Regions from separate parts of the Klebsiella sp. CSG-1 genome, predicted to be linked through region 2. Evidence: predicted binding sites of a transcription regulator. Region 2 holds the regulator's gene; the other holds the start of a gene.

Region 1 (4,427 bases), on a different contig from region 2:
ACGCGACGTCCTGCCGCTGGGCCGGCTCGATGTCCTGATGGTCCCGCTGGTTGCCTTTGATACCGCCGGACAGCGGCTGGGGATGGGAGGCGGCTTCTACGACCGAACATTACAGAACTGGCAGGATTATTCCCTGCAGCCTGTTGGCTATGCCCACGATTGCCAGCAGGTCGACGCACTGCCCACTGAGCACTGGGATATTCCACTGCCCGCGGTGATTACCCCCTCGGCGCTGTGGCAGTGGCCATAAGCTATGGCGTACCGAGCTTCTTCAGTTGCCGGTTATGCCATCCGCTAAGTAACAAGATCGTCGTCAGCGCCCCCAGCAACGCGCAGAACATATCCGACTGCGTGTCCCACGGATCGCCCTGGGTGCCGAGAAAATCATCCGCCCCTTGCCCCATCGCCAGTGCCGCCCACCATTCGATAAGCTCGTAGGTGGCGCTGATCGCCAGCGCAATGCAGCACACCAGAAACGAGAGCATCTTGCGCCCGCGCACATAGCCGCCGCGCAGCAGAATTTCCCGCGCCGCCAGCGCCGGAACCAACCCCTGGAAAAAGTGGCCAAGCTTATCGTACGGATTACGACTTAAATTCAGCCACGCCTGCACATCAAATCCAATCGGCACTTTCGCATACGTATACATCCCCCCAACCATCAAAATAATGGCATGGAAGAAGATAAGCGTGTAGAGGAGCGGCGTGAGCGGGTAGCGTGAACGCGTCACAAGCAGCAGCGGAACGATGATAATGACCGGCGTCACTTCCATCAGCCAGGTGAGGCTATCGTGGGTGCCCAACCCCGTCCATGCCAGAATCAGCAACAGCAGGAAGACACCGGTATTCTGTAGCGATGTGCTCATCATGTAAAAGGATCCCCGCAGGGATCCTTGCGTCAATCAGAACAGCAGACGGGCGCGAATGGTGCCCGGAATCGCCTTCATGGCCTGCAGCGCCTGCTGGGCCACATCTTCTTCGGCCTCAATATCAATAACCACGTAGCCCATCTGCGGCGTGGTTTGCAGATACTGTGCTGCGATGTTGATGCTCTGCGCGGCAAAGATCTGGTTGATAGCGGTCAGCACGCCGGGACGGTTTTCGTGGATATGCAGCAAACGACGACCGCCGTGCAGCGGCAGAGAAACTTCCGGGAAGTTCACCGCTGAAAGGGTCGAACCGTTATCGGAATACTTCGCCAGCTTACCGGCCACTTCCAGACCGATATTCTCCTGCGCTTCCTGAGTTGAGCCGCCGATGTGCGGCGTCAGGATCACGTTGTCAAACTCGCACAGCGGCGAGCTGAACGGATCGCTGTTGGTCGCTGGTTCGGTCGGGAACACATCAATCGCCGCGCCCGCCAGATGCTTACGTGCCAGGGCATCGCACAGCGCCGGGATATCCACGACCGTACCGCGCGAGGCGTTGATCAACAGCGCGCCGGGTTTCATCAGCGCCAGCTCTTGCGCGCCCATCATATTTTTGGTGGAGGCGTTTTCCGGCACATGCAGACTGACCACATCGCTCATATTCAGCAGGTCGGAGAGGTGCTGGACCTGGGTAGCGTTGCCCAGCGGCAGTTTGCTTTCGATATCATAGAAATAGACGTGCATCCCCAGAGATTCAGCCAGAATACCCAGCTGCGTACCGATGTGTCCGTAACCGATGATCCCCAGTTTTTTGCCACGCGCTTCAAAACTGCCTACCGCCAGCTTGTTCCACACGCCGCGGTGCGCTTTCGCGTTAGCTTCCGGTACGCCGCGCAGCATCAGCAGCAGTTCGCCAATGACCAGCTCGGCAACGGAGCGGGTATTTGAGAACGGCGCATTGAAAACGGGAATCCCGCGTTTCGCTGCCGCGTCTAAATCAACCTGGTTGGTGCCGATGCAGAAACAGCCGACCGCCACCAGTTTTTCCGCGGCGGCGAAGATCTCTTCAGTCAGATGAGTACGGGAACGCAGGCCAATGAAATGGGCATCACGGATCGACGCTTTCAGCTCTTCGCTGTCCAGCGCGCCTTTATGAAATTCGATGTTGGTGTAGCCCGCCGCGCGGAGATTCTCCACCGCTTTTTGATGCACACCTTCAACCAGTAGAAACTTAATCTTGTCTTTTTCCAGTGATACCTTAGCCATTTCCCCGTCCTGTTTTGTCTTATCTGATGTCGTGCTGAACGAAAGTTCTTCTCAGCAACATATCAAAAAAAACTATCGCGGCAATATGAACGTTTGCGTCGACGACCTGAAGAAATATCACGCAGAGGGAAATGGCAGGACAAAACACCAGAAAGAAAAGAAAAGGTAGATTGTTACTAAGCCTGGTTGCATAAATGTGACAGAAGTCACCAAATTTAGCCTGGAGAAAAAATATTTGCGAGGGAGCCATTCGCTCCCCCGATTATATTATTTTACGATGGTTTTTACGCCATCGGCGGTTCCAATCAGTGCCACATCCGCTCCGCGGTTGGCAAACAGGCCGACGGTGACGACGCCAGGAATACCGTTAATTTTGTTTTCCAGAGCGATGGCATCAAGAATTTCCAGGCCGAAGACGTCAAGAATCACGTTACCGTTATCGGTCACCACCCCCTGGCGATACTCCGGACGGCCGCCCAGCTTCACCAGCTCGCGCGCGACAGCGCTACGCGCCATCGGAATGACTTCGACCGGCAGCGGGAATTTGCCCAGAATATCCACCTGCTTGGAGGCATCGGCGATGCAGATAAACTTGTCTGCTACCGAGGCGATAATCTTTTCGCGAGTTAACGCCGCCCCACCGCCTTTGATCATCTGCATATGGCCATTAATCTCGTCGGCGCCATCAACATAGATCCCCAGGCGGTCCACGCTGTTCAGATCGAAAACCGGAATGCCAAGGCTTTTCAGTTTTTCGGTGGAGGCATCAGAGCTGGAGACCGCGCCTTCAATCTGCCCTTTCATGGTGCCCAGCGCATCGATAAAATGCGCGGCCGTGGAGCCCGTACCGACACCGACGATGGTGCCCGGTTGTACATACTGCAATGCCGCCCAGCCTACTGCTTTTTTCAGTTCATCTTGCGTCATGATTATGGTCCGAGATGTGAATACCTGTGGCGCATTATAGAACACCGGGAGGGGAATTGTCCCTGCGACAGGGTCACACAACTGAACAGACCATTTTTCATCTTCATCAAAAACGAATTTATGTCATAGTGCGAGTTAATGAAAAGTGATAGGGGTACGCCAGAATAATGAAACGACCGGACTACAGAACACTACAGGCGCTGGATGCGGTGATAAGAGAACGTGGGTTTGAGCGCGCCGCGCAGAAGCTCTGCATTACACAGTCCGCCGTCTCTCAGCGTATTAAACAGCTGGAAAATATGTTCGGCCAACCGCTGCTGGTGCGTACCGTGCCGCCGCGTCCGACCGAACAAGGGCAGAAACTGCTGGCCCTGCTGCGTCAGGTTGAGCTGCTGGAAGAGGAGTGGCTGGGCGATGAACAGACCGGCTCCACACCGCTGCTGCTGTCGCTGGCGGTCAACGCCGACAGTCTGGCCACCTGGCTGCTGCCCGCGCTGTCTAATGTCCTTTCCGACTCCCCTATCCGCCTCAATCTGCAGGTGGAGGATGAAACCCGTACTCAGGAACGCTTACGTCGCGGTGAAGTGGTCGGCGCGGTGAGTATTCAGCCGCAGGCGTTGCCGAGCTGCCTGGTGGATCAGCTCGGGGCGCTGGACTATCTGTTCGTCGCCTCGAAAGAGTTTGCGCAACGCTATTTCCCTAACGGCGTCACCCGCTCAGCGCTGCTGAAAGCGCCGGTTGTCGCTTTCGATCATCTGGATGATATGCATCAGGCGTTTTTACAGCAGAACTTCGATTTGCCGCCGGGCAGCGTCCCGTGCCATATCGTTAACTCTTCGGAAGCCTTTGTGCAGCTTGCGCGCCAGGGCACGACCTGCTGCATGATCCCGCATCTGCAGATTGAAAAAGAGCTCAACAGCGGCGAGCTTATCGACCTCACGCCGGGGCTGTTTCAGCGGCGGATGCTCTACTGGCATCGCTTCGCGCCGGAAAGCCGAATGATGCGCCGGGTCACCGATGCGCTGATCGATTACGGCCACAAGGTGCTGCGCCAGGACTAAGCGCGGGCAATAAAAAAAACCACTTCATCTGAAGTGGCTTTTTGTTTTATGGCTTACTGTGCCGCATCAGGCTGCTTAGCCGGCGCTGCGGGGGCCGGGGCTGGCTGAGCGGGCTGCAGTTCAAAAACAACATCGACCTGATCGTCAAACTGAATGGTCGCCTGCTCGTAGGTTTCCTGTGCGGAAACCGGGGCCGCATCGGCAGCCTTCATCATGCGTACCATCGGGCTCGGCTGGTAGTTCGACACATGGTAGCGAACGCTATAAACCGGTCCCAGCTTGCTGTGGAAACCTGACGCCAGCTCTT
Region 2 (4,427 bases):
CCGCCAGGATGCGTTCACGTTGGGCGCGGCTGCGGCGAACCAGCAGCACTTCCACCGGCAGATCTTCGGTCTGAGCCTGAATTTTGCGCTGAATATCATGGAGATATTCGTCACTGGTAATTTCAATATCCAGCCAGACGACCGGCTCCTGAGGGGCGTCCCGCCACTGGGTGAGATGTTCGCTGATGCTGGAGAAATCGCCTTTCAGCACCGCCAGCGGCTGCGTCACCGGCACCGTCAGAGGAAGCACCTCCGTCAGCTGCCCGTCGGTGAAGGTCACCAGATTGACGCTTTTGCTTTTTCCTGTCTCATCAAAGCTGAGGGCGATGGGGGAGCCGCTGTAGCGAATATGTTCGCTGCCGCCAATCTTTTGCGCCCGGTGAATATGGCCGAGGGCAATATAATCAACGGGGGGAAAATGGCTGGCGGGAAATGCCTCCAGCGTGCCGATGTAGATCTCGCGCACCGCATCGCTTTTGCTGGCGCCGACGGTGGTCAGGTGGCCGCTGGCGACGATCGGCAGCGGACGATCGTCGCGCAGGGCGCAGGCCGCTTCGTACTGCTGCTGATAATAGTCGCTGATGGCGTTCAACAGCAGCTGCTGTTTTTCGCCGCTGGAGTGTCCGGCCTGGCTGGTGACCAGCTCGCGCGGGCGCAGGAAGGGGACCGGGCAAAATATGGCGCCGGGGGTGCCGTCGCGCTGCGGCAGAATAAAGGGGGCATGGCCGGCGCTGGCCACCACCGTGGTTTTCAGAAAGGCCAGAATATCGCGGGATTCATTCAGCGTCGCCACCGAATCGTGGTTGCCCGCCAGTACCACCAGCTGGCAGCCGGTCTGCTGAAGCTGAACCACAAAGCGGTTATACAGCTCGCGAGCGTAGCTTGGCGGCGAGCCGGTATCAAAGATGTCGCCGGCGACAATAATGGCATCGACCTCGTGCGCCTGCGCGCTGGTCAGCAGCCAGTTGAGAAAGGCCGAGTGTTCGGCGGCGCGGCTCTTGCTGTAAAAATTCTGGCCAAGGTGCCAGTCAGAGGTGTGGATGATGCGCATAAGTATTCCCTGGCGAAAAAGCATGGGCGCATTATATACCTGTCATCCGGCAGGTTGCCCCTTTAACGCCTGCAGGATCGATTGTTACTCCTTGTCATTATTCAAAATCCGCTATCATATGACGGTCATTTTCTTCATAAATCTGTCACAAAACTGACGCATAATGGCGCCGCACTCTATACTGATGGCTAAAAAATACAGGGTAAATAATGGCGAGAAGAATTCTGGTCGTTGAAGATGAAGCTCCGATCCGCGAAATGGTCTGCTTTGTTCTTGAGCAAAACGGCTTTCAGCCCGTCGAGGCGGAAGATTATGACAGTGCGGTGAATCAACTCAATGAACCCTGGCCTGATTTGATTCTCCTCGACTGGATGCTGCCGGGCGGATCGGGTCTCCAGTTTATCAAGCTGCTCAAGCGTGAGGCGATGACCCGCGATATCCCGGTCGTCATGCTCACCGCCCGCGGTGAAGAAGAGGATCGTGTACGTGGTCTGGAAACCGGCGCCGATGATTACATCACTAAGCCTTTTTCACCGAAAGAGCTGGTGGCGCGAATCAAAGCGGTGATGCGCCGTATTTCGCCGATGGCTGTGGAAGAAGTGATTGAAATGCAAGGGCTTAGCCTTGACCCTTCCTCCCATCGGGTGATGACCGGAGAAAGTCCGCTGGACATGGGGCCGACGGAGTTTAAATTGCTACACTTCTTTATGACTCACCCGGAACGCGTCTACAGCCGCGAACAGCTGCTGAATCACGTCTGGGGGACGAACGTGTATGTAGAAGACAGAACGGTGGATGTGCATATTCGCCGTCTGCGTAAAGCGCTGGAACATAGCGGCCATGACCGGATGGTACAAACGGTCCGCGGCACGGGATATCGTTTCTCCGCCCGTTTCTGAATCTCGACAGGAGTGTGAACCGTGCTGGAACGGCTGTCATGGAAAAGGCTGGCGCTTGAGCTTTTCTTATGTTGTATCCCGGCCCTGATTCTTGGGGCGGTGGTGGGTTATCTGCCGTGGTTTTTGCTGGCGGCAGTAACCGGACTTCTCATCTGGCATTTCTGGAATTTATTACGTCTTTCATGGTGGCTATGGGTCGACCGTAGCATGACGCCACCGCCGGGAAGCGGCAGCTGGGAACCGCTGCTCTACGGCCTTCACCAGATGCAGATGCGCAATAAAAAGCGCCGACGCGAACTGGGCAGTCTGATCAAACGCTTTCGTAGCGGGGCGGAGTCGTTGCCCGATGCGGTGGTGCTGACGACGGAGGAGGGGGCCATCTTCTGGTGTAATGGTCTGGCTCAGCAGATCCTCAATCTGCGCTGGCCGGACGACAGTGGACAAAATATTCTTAACCTCCTGCGCTACCCTGAATTTGCTCACTACCTCAAAAACAGGGATTTCTCAAAGCCGCTCAATCTGGTCCTCAATACTGCTCGTCATCTGGAGATCCGCGTCATGCCCTACAGCGACAAACAGTGGCTGATGGTGGCGCGCGATGTGACGCAGATGCACCAGCTGGAAGGCGCGCGGCGCAACTTTTTTGCCAACGTCAGCCATGAGCTTCGCACGCCGTTAACGGTACTGCAGGGCTATCTGGAGATGATGCAGGAGCAGGTGCTGGAAGGGATGACGCGCGAAAAAGCGCTGCACACGATGCGCGAGCAAACCCAGCGCATGGAGGGGTTAGTCAAGCAGCTGCTGACGCTGTCGCGGATTGAAGCGGCGCCGACGCTGGCCATGAATGACAAAATCGACGTGCCGATGATGCTGCGGGTGGTGGAGCGAGAAGCCCAGACGCTCAGCCAGCAGAAGCAGACGCTCCACTTCCACGTCGATGAGACGCTGCTGGTGCTGGGCAACGAAGAGCAGCTGCGAAGCGCGATGTCCAATCTGGTGTATAACGCGATTAACCATACGCCAGCGGGGACGGAGATTACCGTCAGCTGGCAACGGGCGCCGCATGGCGCGTTGTTCAGCGTCGAGGATAACGGTCCGGGGATTGCGCCCGAGCACATTCCGCGTCTGACCGAGCGCTTCTATCGCGTGGATAAGGCGCGTTCGCGGCAAACCGGCGGCAGCGGTCTTGGGCTGGCGATTGTCAAACATGCGGTAAATCATCACGACAGTCGCCTGGAAATTGAGAGTACGGTAGGTAAAGGGACGCGTTTTAGTTTCTTACTCCCGGAACGTTTAATTGCCAAAAAAAGCGCCTGAACGCGCCCTTGTCAACATGACTTGCCAATGACCAGCTTCGGCTGGTCATTTTCGTTTGCAGTCACTTTTTAGCCGCGTAATTAATGAACGCCTGCTGCTTTTTTGTTCGCATGATTAGCCGGAGGTTTTCCTTAGATATGGTCAATAATCCCGCTCATAAAAATAGACTTAGCATAATCATCTGCTTTTGCGATCCCGCCTTGCATTAAAACGTTATAAGCGTTTAAATTGCCCCCCATGCAGTCGCAGACAGACTGTTTTTGCGTGGTAATTCAAAAAACAATTCTTTCCCACGCGTGTTCGGGAGCATATCCCGCTGATTTTTCCGGCAACCACCGCTGTATCCTCCCTCAGGGGAAGACACGGTATTTTCCGTTTGTTAACAACACCACATCCACAGGCAGTAATGAATTTATGACCCATCAGTTAAAATCTCGCGACATTATCGCGTTGGGCTTTATGACCTTCGCGTTGTTCGTTGGCGCAGGCAACATTATCTTCCCTCCGATGGTGGGTTTACAGGCCGGTGAACACGTCTGGACCGCCGCTATTGGCTTTCTGATTACCGCCGTGGGTTTACCGGTGCTGACGGTTGTGGCGCTGGCGAAAGTCGGCGGCGGCGTGGAAAGCCTGAGTACGCCGATTGGCAAAGTGGCCGGCATCCTGCTGGCGGTGGTCTGTTACCTGGCCGTTGGCCCGCTGTTTGCGACGCCGCGTACCGCAACGGTCTCTTTTGAAGTCGGGATTGCCCCGCTGACCGGCGACGGCGCGATGCCGCTGATGATTTACAGCGTGATCTATTTTGCGCTGGTGATCCTGGTCTCGCTCTATCCGGGCAAACTGCTGGATACGGTGGGGAATTTCCTTGCACCGCTGAAAATTATTGCGCTGATCATTTTGTCCGTTGCGGCAATTATCTGGCCGGCTGGCTCGATCAGCAATGCGCTGGAAGCTTACCGCACCGCGCCGTTCTCGAACGGTTTCGTTAACGGCTATCTGACCATGGATACGCTGGGTGCCATGGTGTTCGGTATCGTCATTGTTAACGCCGCGCGCTCTCGCGGCGTAACGGAAGCGCGCCTGCTGACTCGCTACACCGTCTGGGCCGGACTGATGGCCGGCGTGGGGCTGACGCTGCTGTATCTGGCGCTGTTCCGCCT

What was found. The regulator PhoB, encoded in region 2, activates phosphate uptake and scavenging genes when phosphate is short. The targets are predictions, from matches to a motif close to CTGTCATAAAACTGNCNNAT.
Region 1: a site for PhoB is predicted at 2,318-2,337, ahead of serA (phosphoglycerate dehydrogenase). Genes of this name have one in related genera too.

The regions. Positions count from the first base shown of each region.
Region 1 covers NZ_JBWNLD010000002.1:335,143-339,569, reverse strand. Annotated here, with positions in the region: gene AC007G_RS06175 (5-formyltetrahydrofolate cyclo-ligase) at 1-250, shown strand, start outside; gene AC007G_RS06170 (DUF2238 domain-containing protein) at 252-866, opposite strand; gene serA (phosphoglycerate dehydrogenase) at 900-2,132, opposite strand; gene rpiA (ribose-5-phosphate isomerase RpiA) at 2,400-3,059, opposite strand; gene argP (DNA-binding transcriptional regulator ArgP) at 3,227-4,120, shown strand; gene AC007G_RS06150 (oxidative stress defense protein) at 4,174-4,427, opposite strand, start outside.
Region 2 covers NZ_JBWNLD010000001.1:796,477-800,903, reverse strand. Annotated here, with positions in the region: gene sbcD (exonuclease subunit SbcD) at 1-1,051, opposite strand, end outside; gene phoB (phosphate response regulator transcription factor PhoB) at 1,261-1,950, shown strand; gene phoR (phosphate regulon sensor histidine kinase PhoR) at 1,972-3,267, shown strand; gene brnQ (branched-chain amino acid transporter carrier protein BrnQ) at 3,682-4,427, shown strand, end outside.